One region of the Pseudoglutamicibacter albus genome, then DNA from elsewhere that is predicted to be linked to it. Evidence: riboswitches for the same ligand, from Rfam matches in the RefSeq annotation. Region 1 holds a riboswitch; each other region holds the start of a gene.
The links. Region 1 has a riboswitch for S-adenosylmethionine ahead of J2S67_RS08975 (flavin reductase family protein). Riboswitches for the same ligand answer to the same signal wherever they lie in the genome.
Positions count from the first base shown of each region.

Region 1 (3,272 bases):
GCCAACTCACCCTCGTGGAAGGTTGACGTGCCCACAAATGGGACTACATGAAATGGGGCTACATGCACATGGGGCGGGCCCGAAAGGGCCCGCCCCACAAACTACCTTGCACTATTGCTTAGGCTTTTCCGTGCTTATTTGTCCTTCTTGAGGACCTGTCCGCTCTTGACGTCCACATAGACCGTCACGTCGGCGCCGCCACCCTCTGGGTAGATATCAACTTCCCACATGATCTGGCCTTGCTCCTCGTCAACACTGACGTCATCGAGGGTGCCTGGGGTGTCCTTGAGCGCGGTCTCGATCGCCTTAGCGATTTCTACCTTGATCGCGTCATATTCGCGGCGGTCATCGCTGTCTACGTCTTCGACTTCATCCTGGTTGGTGACCTTGGATCCGTCAGCGGCTACCTCGAGCTCGTGACTCTTATTGCCCTTGACAACATCTACGCTCCAGCCGCTCTTATCGTCATCCCAGTCGAGGTCAACGACCTTTCCGCCAACTTCCTTTTCAGCGGTCTCGATCGCCTTGAGAGCGTTCTGTTGGCTGCCACCCTTGGTTGGGGCTTGCGCGTTGTTGTCTGCAGAGTCCTTATCATCAGCATCGTCAGCGTCATCGGCGTCAGTGTTCTGCGCCTGCTGAGTCTCAGTCTGCTGAGTTTGGGTCTGCTGGGCGTCCTGGGTGGATTCGGAGGTTTTGTCCTCCGTTGGAGCACCGCAAGCGGCAAGAACCAGCGCGAGGGTTGCTACGGACGTGAGGGCTACATGTTTTCTCTCCATGGCCTCAATATACGCAGATCGGGACTCAGATAGCACTGCTTTTTTGCTCAGCTCTAAGCCAATCTGGATTAACTGCCCGCGTTTGCCCTATGATCAGCGCCTCCAAACAGCAGGCTTTAGGCGGTTACGAGTGCGCGGTCTGGAAGCTGCGCAAGGTCGCGGAACGTCTTGCCGTGCAGCACGATCGGCTCTCCGTGTTCCTCGCCTTGCGATACAGCGTGGACCTTCAACAGCACGATGGTGTGGTCGCCTGCCGGGACCGTGTCATAGATCGAGGTCTCAAGCCACAGGGCGGCGCGGTCCAGGAACAAAGCACCGGAGTCAGCTAACGTAACGTCGAGGCCGCTGAAACGCTTGGATACGTCGCGGGAGGCGAGCTGATAGCAGACCTCGCGGTGTTCATCGGCCAGAATCGAGACGCCGAGCCGGTAGCCGTGCTTGAGGCGCTGCCATGTGCGGGATTCGTTGCGAACTGAGAAGGATACGAGCGCTGGCTCATATGAGATGCCGACCGCGAAGCTCGAGGAGACCATGCCTTCGTGGTGGCCTCCCACGCGGGAGCAGAGGGCTGCCACGCCTACAGGGAAACGGTCGAATGCCGAACGCAGGGTTGCCTGGTCGATGGTGTGGGTCAGGGACATAGCGACTCATCCTTCGCAAGTATCGGCCGTCCACTATGGCCGGCGCAGCTTGCCGCCGGCATTCCCGACGGCCGAATCGTCACCTGGGGCACCCCACCTACGCGAGAGGGTTGCCGACGGATTAGCCAGGGCCTAAAAATCCGTACTCATGATTCGTGTGTTAAACGATAAACAGTTCAGCGCACGCCGTGCAACTGAATGTGTCCTGTAGTTCATTTAATGAGACGAACGCCGCACCCTTGCCGGGTGCGGCGTTCGTTCACGCCCCTCGCGGGGCGCGTCTCAGACTGTTTCACACGTGAGCTGACACGCGGTTCACATTATGGTTCCGCGCGCTGAGTGCTTGAGTGTTACTTGCCCTTTGGTGCTGCAACAACGTGCAGCGTGGTGTTCGCGAGAACGTCTTCGTGCAGGCGGACGGTGGCCTTGTAGTGGCCAGTTGTCTTGACCTGCTGTGCGATCTCGATGGTGCGCTTGTCGACCTTGCCCAGGCCGGCAGCCTCGATTGCTGCTGCAACGTCGGCCTGCTTGACGGTACCGAACAGGCGGCCGGTGTCACCAGCTTTAACCTCGATGCGGATCTCAGCGTCCTTGAGGCCGTCTGCGATCTTCTGTGCTTCTTCGAGATTCGCGATGCGGTGGGCCTCGCGAGCAGCCTTGATGGACTCGATGTCCTTCTCGCCACCCTTGGTCCAGGTGATCGCGTAGCCGCGTGGCAACAGGTAGTTACGTGCGTAGCCGTCGCGTACTTCGACGATGTCGCCAGCAGCACCCAGGCCGGTTACCTCATGCGTGAGAATAAGCTTTGCCATGTTTCTTCTCTCCTCCTTCTTGCTTAGCCGCGGCCAGCGCCGGAGTATGGAAGCAGGGCAACTTCGCGCGCATTCTTGATCGCCTGAGCGATCTTGCGCTGCTCCTGCACGGTCACGCCAGTTACACGACGAGCGCGGATCTTGCCGCGGTCGGAGATGAACTTGCGAAGAAGGGCGACATCTTTGTAGTCAATGTAGTCGATGTCGGCGGCCTTGAGCGGGTTGGCCTTAGGCTTAGGCTTGCGAATTTCAGGCTTAGCCATCGTGGAGCTCCTTAGTTTGTTTTGGAGCCCGCAGTGTCAGCTGCGGGATGGGTATTGGTTTGAAAACGATTTAGAACGGTGGTGCGGACTGGCCGGGGTTTGCGCCCCAGTCGCTTGAGCCGCCAGAGTTACCCCACGGGTCGTTAGCTGGAGATTGCTGAGGCGCACCCCAGTCTCCGCCGCCGCCCTGGTTCTGCTGGCCGCCGAAGCCTCCGCCTTGGTTGCCGCCACCAAAGCCGCCGCCGGTGTTTCCACCGAAGCCGCCCTGGTTGCCGCCGAAACCGCCTTGGTTACCCCCGCCGCCTCGCGGGTTGCGGGTGACTTGTGCGGTTGCGTAGCGCAGGGCTGGGCCGACTTCGTCGACGTCCAGTTCCCATGCGGTACGGCGGTTGCCGTTCTGATCGTCATAGCTGCGGGCACGGAGACGACCCTGGGCGATGACGCGCATGCCCTTGGTCAGTGATTCCGCCACGTTTTCGGCGTGTTCGCGCCATACGCTGCAGCGCATGAAGAGGGCTTCGCCGTCTTTGAACTCGTTGGCCTGACGGTCGAAGATCCGCGGCGTAGAAGCGACCGTGAAGTTCGCTACCGCGGCACCGGAGGGCGTGAAACGCAGTTCCGGATCAGCGGTGAGGTTACCCACCACAGTGATGATGGTTTCTCCAGCCATGATTCCCCTTAGCGTGAAGCGTTGAAACGTGGTTGTGCCCGCTGAGGACGCGCTTACTTGATGCGCTGGTCCTCTGGGCGGATGATCTTGGTGCGCATGATGGACTCGTT
Region 1 covers NZ_JAVDXX010000001.1:2,030,681-2,033,952, forward strand. The annotation lists gene J2S67_RS08970 (PepSY domain-containing protein) at 135-776, opposite strand; gene J2S67_RS08975 (flavin reductase family protein) at 893-1,417, opposite strand; SAM riboswitch class IV at 1,458-1,571, opposite strand; gene rplI (50S ribosomal protein L9) at 1,768-2,229, opposite strand; gene rpsR (30S ribosomal protein S18) at 2,253-2,492, opposite strand; gene J2S67_RS08990 (single-stranded DNA-binding protein) at 2,563-3,162, opposite strand; gene rpsF (30S ribosomal protein S6) at 3,216-3,272, opposite strand, start outside.

Region 2 (3,272 bases), 2.0 Mb from region 1:
GCAGCGACGCAACAGCAACCGTTATGCGCGCAGTTGGCGTTTGGAGGAGATGACTCCGGTGTCGAAGCCTGCAAGGTGGAGACCGCCGTGGAAGCGTGCGTGCTCGATTTTGACGCAACGGTTCATGACCGCGGCGAGCCCGCCGGCTTCAGCGATGCGCGCGGCTTCTTCGTTCCACAGGCCCAACTGTGCCCAGAACACCTTCGCGCCCACACGCACGGCGTCCTCAGCGACGCTCGGGAGGTCTTCGTTACGGCGGAATGCAACCACGATGTCGGGCGCTTCTGGCAGGTCATCGAGGCTCGGGTACACGGGCTCCCCGAGCAGCTCAGTGGCTCGCGGGTTGATGAAGTACAGCTTGTAGGGGGCGGAGGACTGCAGGTAGGTCGCCACGAAATACGCGGCACGCGCGGGGTTGGTGGAGGCGCCGACGATCGCGATGCTCTTGGCGGCACGCAGCAGGTTCAACCGTTGCGGGGCTGATGGGCCAACCCACGTGCTGTTGGCCTCTGTTGTGGTGGTTTCGTTGCTCATTACGCTTCCTCCCCGTTCGCAGCACCGTCACTAGCACCGTTCACGGCGGCTTCCAGGGCCTGGTCGAGGTCCCAGATGATGTCCTCAACATCCTCAAGGCCCACCGAAATACGGATCAGGTCTTCGCCGATCCCGCCGGCAATCAGCTGTTCTTTACTTAGCTGCTGATGCGTTGTGGATGCCGGATGCAACACGAGGGTCTTCGCGTCACCAATGTTGGCTAGGTGGCTGGCCAGCTGCAGGTTCGCGATGAACTCAGCCCCGACGTCGCGCCCACCCTTGAGACCAAAGCTGAACACGGAGCCCACGCCGTTCGGCAAGAGCTGCTTGCCGCGTTCGTGGTAGGCGTGGTCTTCCAGGCCGGCGTAGGAGACCCACTCGATGCGGTCATCGTTAGCCAGCCAACGCGCGACCTCACGGGCGTTGGCGATGTGCGCATCCATACGCTGCGGCAGGGTTTCGATGCCGATGAGCAACTGCCACGCGGACTGAGGGGCGAGCGATGCGCCGATGTCACGCAACTGTTCGTTGCGTAGCTTGGTGAGGAAACCGTACTCGCCGAAGTTGCCCCACCACGACAAGTCGCCGTAGGAAGGCACCGGTTCCGTCATGGACGGGAAGTTGCCGTTGCCCCAGTTGAAACGGCCTGATTCAACGACCACGCCGCCCAGGGTGGTTCCGTGGCCGCCCAGGAACTTGGTCGCCGAGTGGATCACGATGTCCGCGCCGTGTTCCAGCGGACGGAAAATATATGGCGGGGTCAGGGTCGAATCCACAACCAGTGGGATCCCGTGTTCGTGGGCGAGAGCGCCGAGACCTTCGATGTCGGTGATCACACCGGACGGGTTGGCGACCACCTCGGTGTAGAGGACCTTGGTGTTCGGTTGGATCGCGGCCGCGAAGTCCTCGACCTCGGTTGAGTCGATGAACGTGGTCTCCACGCCGAATCGGCGCAGCGTGACATCCAGCTGCGTCACGGTCCCGCCATAGAGCTTCGAGGAAGCGACCACGTGATCGCCCGCCTGGCATAGCGCGGCGAACGTGATGAACTCAGCGGCCATACCCGAAGACGTCGCGACCGCGCCGATACCGCCCTCAAGGGACGCGACGCGTTCCTCGAACGCCGCAACCGTAGGGTTAGCGATACGCGAATACACGTTCCCGTACTTCTGCAGCGCGAACAGCGTTGCCGCATCGTCCGCGTTTTCAAACACGAAAGACGTCGTGTTATACAGCGGGACGGCACGCGAACCGTGCTCCGAATCAGGGGTGGCACCCGCATGCAGGGCACGGGTACGGAAACCGAATTGACGGTCGGCAGAAGACATGGAACTCCTTCAACTCCATCGATCCCGGCATGAGCACCATTCGCTGCAGCGGTGGTGCTGCGTCGATGGTTGCTGCGGCGTCACAGGGCCAGGTCCCTCGACCGCTCTAGATGGTCAGCCACCATTATGCGCACTCGACTCGAGCCAGGGCAAACGCATGTGACGTACTAAGGCGCGCCGGGAACAGTGCGGCCGGCATAAGCTGGGGATATGAGCACCAGCCCTCACCACGTCCCGTCTCTCGCTTTGGTCCGCCACGGGCAAACAGACTGGAATAAAGAACGCCGCTTCCAAGGAAGCGCGGACGTCCCCCTCAACGCGACCGGCATCGAACAAGCCCGCGCCGCGGCGGAAACCCTGGCGGCTGACGCGACATCACGATGGGGTAGCCCGTGGGACGTCATTCTCACCTCCCCGCAGCTCAGGGCACGCGAAACCGCCGAGATCATCGCTGAACACCTCGGACTTGAGGCGCCGCGCGTCATCGCCGGGCTCAAAGAACGCTCCTACGGCCCCTACGAAGGTCGTGCCTACGTCGACATCGACCAAGACACCTTCACCTACCTCTTCCCGGCGCACCTCCCCAACGTCGAAGAGGTCGAAGCCCGCGGTAAAGAGCTCGGGATCCTCGAAGGAGTCGAAAGCTCCAAAGACGCCGGCCGCCGTAGTGCTACAGCGCTCGCCGAAGCACTCCAGCGCAACCCGGGCAAGCGGATCATCGCCGTATCCCACGGCTCAACCACTCGCTGCCTGCTCAACACCTTGGACGAGTGGAACATCAGCAACCCGGGCTTGCGCAACTGCGACATCCGCTACCTCACCCCAGCCCAAGAAGCGCACCTGCACCACATCCGCAGCGCACTTTCCTAACCCGGCGCTGCATCACAGCCACCCACTACACTGACTGTGACGCCGTTCACGGACACCAGCTAAGCCAAGGACACCCATGATGAGCACCGCCAGTACATCAGCGAGAAACACGTCAACACCGGGGCAACAGCTTCCGGCGGTACATCCGGCGGCGCAAGAACCGATCCCGGCGGAACTCAACGGGCACATCGTCCGGTTGCGCCGCTATCTGCACGCGAATCCCGAGCTGGACCGGCACCTACCCACCACTCAGGCGGCGGTGCTGGATGCGCTCGAGGGAACCGAGGGGATCGAGCTGCACACCGGGAAGGCGCAGTCCTCTGTGACCGCTGTTCTGCGTGGTGCTGCTCCGCTACCTGAAGGTACGCGCCGCCCCGTAGTCCTGTTGCGTGGAGACATGGACGCGCTACCGGTCACCGAAGAAACCGGGCTTGAATATTCGCCCACCGAAACCGGGAAGATGCATGCGTGCGGCCACGACATGCACACCGCCGGCCTGGTGGGCGCGCTGCTGTATCTCGCACAGCGCCGCGATGAACT
Region 2 covers NZ_JAVDXX010000001.1:11,158-14,429, forward strand. The annotation lists gene J2S67_RS00055 (CoA-binding protein) at 22-534, opposite strand; gene J2S67_RS00060 (O-acetylhomoserine aminocarboxypropyltransferase/cysteine synthase family protein) at 534-1,862, opposite strand; SAM riboswitch class I at 1,875-1,979, opposite strand; gene J2S67_RS00065 (histidine phosphatase family protein) at 2,073-2,732, shown strand; gene J2S67_RS00070 (M20 metallopeptidase family protein) at 2,809-3,272, shown strand, end outside.
Region 2: another riboswitch for S-adenosylmethionine. It lies ahead of J2S67_RS00060 (O-acetylhomoserine aminocarboxypropyltransferase/cysteine synthase family protein); the one in region 1 lies ahead of J2S67_RS08975 (flavin reductase family protein).

Region 3 (3,272 bases), 2.0 Mb from region 1:
TGCCAGGCTTGACCGCGTAGGCGACGTTGAAGCCATCCACCCCGGTGTCACGCACCCATTCATGGAACTGTTCGGCAACTTCACGGCCGGTGCCCACGGCAACCGGACCGAAACCACCCACGCCGATGTAGCGCGCCAACTGGCCCACGTTCCACGGCTTATCAGAATCACCTGAAGCCGCCTGGAACATGTTCACCGCGGACTGGATCGCGTTGGACTCCACGTCTTCACCGATCACCGCATCAAGCGGGTATTCGGACAAGTCGATGCCCGTCCAGCCTGCGAGCAACGCCAACGCTCCCTGTTCATCGGCATAAGACTGGTATTCGCGGAATTTCTCCCACGCTTCCTCGTTCGTCTTGCCAACGACCGGGGTGATCATCGCGAAAATCTTGACGTCATCAGCGTTACGGCCCGCCGCCACGGTTGCTTCGCGGATTTTCTTCACGGTCTTCGCGAGGCCTTCCTTGGTTGCCTGCGAAACGAACACAGCCTCAGCATGCTTCCCCGCGAAAGCCATACCGCGCGAAGACGCGCCAGCCTGGAAGATCACCGGGGTGCGTTGACGGGAAGGCTCCGTGATCGCAATACCTGGAACGTTGAACCACTTGCCCTCGTGTTCAATCGGGTGCACCTTAGCCGGGTCAACAAACAAACCAGATTCGCGGTCAGCTACAACCGCATCGTCCTCCCACGAACCCTCAAGCAGCTTATACACGACCTCGAGATATTCATCCGCGTGATCGTAGCGTTCGTCGTGCTCCATCTGGCGGGTCTGGCCAAAGTTCTTCGCCGCGGACTCGAGGTAGCCGGTCACAACGTTCCAGCCGACTCGACCGCCGGTGATGTGGTCCAGGGTCGCCATGCGGCGCGCAAGCCCCACCGGATGCTCATATGCCGTGCCCGCCGTGACACCGAAACCGAGGTTCTTCGTCGCCGCAGCCATCCCCGCCACGATCACTGCAGGGTCAGCCAACGGGATCTGCGCACCGGAACGCAACGCGGTCTCCGGGGAGTTCGCATAGGCGTCATACACACCCATCACGTCCGCCAAAAACAGGGCGGAAAAACGGCCCTCCTCCAGGATCCTGGCAAGCTCAACCCAGTGCGAAAGCTTGTTGTAATCCCGCGAGGTATCTTCCGGATGCTTCCACAAACCCGGGGACTGGTGGCCAATCGTGTTCATCGCGAAAGCGTTGAGAAGAATCGGTTTTTCAGACGACATGTTAACCCTTTCCCGCAGCCCTCAAACGCTGCGCCATCGTCTTCTGGCGGGAGCACCTTTCCCTCACGATTCCTGCTACGGAACCCTTCAGGATGGTTGCTGCGGCGTCATCGAGCCAGATCTCTCGGCCGCTCTGGATGGATACGGATTCAGCATAGAGGCACACCATGGGCATCACGCAAATCGCTCGTGACCGATGACAAAGAATGACGGCACGCATCGGCGGCTACACCTGCGAAAGTATTACCCCATGCCATAACACGGGTTTCTGCAGGTGAAAGGGCTACAGCGACGTGGAATTTGCGCGGCCAGAAGTGTTCTTTACCGTCGATATCATCGCGCTGATCATCAACGGGATCATGGGTGGGGTGATCGCCCGCCGCATCAGACGCCAGCTACCTCAAGCGTGGCGCGTGTTGAGCAACATGACACACACGCTGACCCGATTTGCGTGCAACCACCTTCGTCACCCACTATGGACAGCACAACCATCCAGAGCGGCTGAGAGATCTGGCTCGATGACGCCGCAGCAACCACCCCGGGTTTTTACCGGGCATGGTGCTCACGCCAGGATCGATGGAGTGACAACGCATGACCGCAACGTCCGCACCCGCGCACCAGGCCGCCCAGGCTCAGCTCAGCAACGCAAACCTCAGCAGCGCGCAGCCTAGCGATGACGCGCTGCTTAGCGATGAAGAGCACAGCGCGTACTGGGCCAAACAGGCCGCCCAGCTCACGTGGGAGACCCCGTGGGATACGGTGCACACGCTAACCCCGCCTAACCCTGAAACTCAGGAAGGTCTGCAGCAAACCTGGTTCGCGGGAGGCACGCTCAACGCCGCTGTCAACTGCGCAGACCGCCACGTAGCGGCAGGCAACGGGGACAAAGTAGCGCTCTACTTCGAAGGTGAACCCGGCGACCGTCGCACCGTCACCTACCGCGAACTCACCGAGGAAATCTCGCAAGCCGCCCACGCGCTCACGGAACTGGGCATCGCCCGCGGCGACCGCGTCGTGATCTATCTTCCGGTGCTCGTTGAGACGATCATCATCACGCTGGCTTGCGCACGCATCGGCGCGATCCACTCGCTTGTTTTCGGCGGATTCAGCGCAGAAGCGTTGCGTTTCCGTGTTGAAGACACCCGCGCCAAGCTGCTGGTCACCAGCGACGGCCAGTACCGCCGCGGCAAGGCCGTGCCCGTCAAGGACATCGCGGACGAGGCCGCATCCGGGGAGAACCAGCTCGAGCATGTGCTCGTGATCGACCGCACCGGCCACCGCGACATCCCGTGGACCGAAGGCCGTGACATCTGGTGGGACCAGATTGTGCCCCGCCAGCCACGGCAGCACACACCGGAAGCGTTCGATGCGGAAAATCCGCTGTTCATCATGTACACCTCCGGGACCACCGGGAAACCGAAGGGCCTGGTGCACACGACCGGCGGCTACCTCACCGGTGCTGTAGCGACCTATAACCAGATTTTCGCCCACCCGGACCCAGCTCAACGCGCGGGCGATGTGCATTGGTGCACTGCAGATCTCGCGTGGGTCACCGCCCACACCTACGAGATCTATGGGCCGCTCGGGGCCGGCGCGACCCAAGTCATCTACGAAGGCGTACCCAACGCCCCGCACCCGGGCCGGCACTTCGAAGTCATCCAGCGTTATGGTGTGACCTCCTACTACACCGCGCCAACGCTCGTGCGTTCGCTCATGGGCTGGTTCCCTGAAGGGATCCCCGACGAATACGATCTCTCGAGCATCCGCCTCGGCGGAACCGTAGGTGAAGCCGTCAACCCTGAAGCAGCGCGGTGGCTACGCGAACAGATCGGCCGCGACACCTACCAGCCCGCCAACCCCGAAACCGGGGAACCCGAGCGCGGCATCAGCATGGTCGATACCTGGTGGCAGTCAGAAACTGGCTCCACCATCCTCACTCCCCTACCCGGGGCAACCACCGTCAAGCCCGGCAGCGTAGGCCGCGACATGCCAGGGGTAGCGACCGCGGTTGTCGACGACGAGGGCAACCCGACACCGGCTGGAACCC
Region 3 covers NZ_JAVDXX010000001.1:18,478-21,749, reverse strand. The annotation lists gene J2S67_RS00090 (LLM class flavin-dependent oxidoreductase) at 1-1,225, opposite strand, end outside; SAM riboswitch class I at 1,256-1,369, opposite strand; SAM riboswitch class I at 1,711-1,808, shown strand; gene acs (acetate--CoA ligase) at 1,817-3,272, shown strand, end outside.
Region 3: another riboswitch for S-adenosylmethionine. It lies ahead of J2S67_RS00090 (LLM class flavin-dependent oxidoreductase); the one in region 1 lies ahead of J2S67_RS08975 (flavin reductase family protein).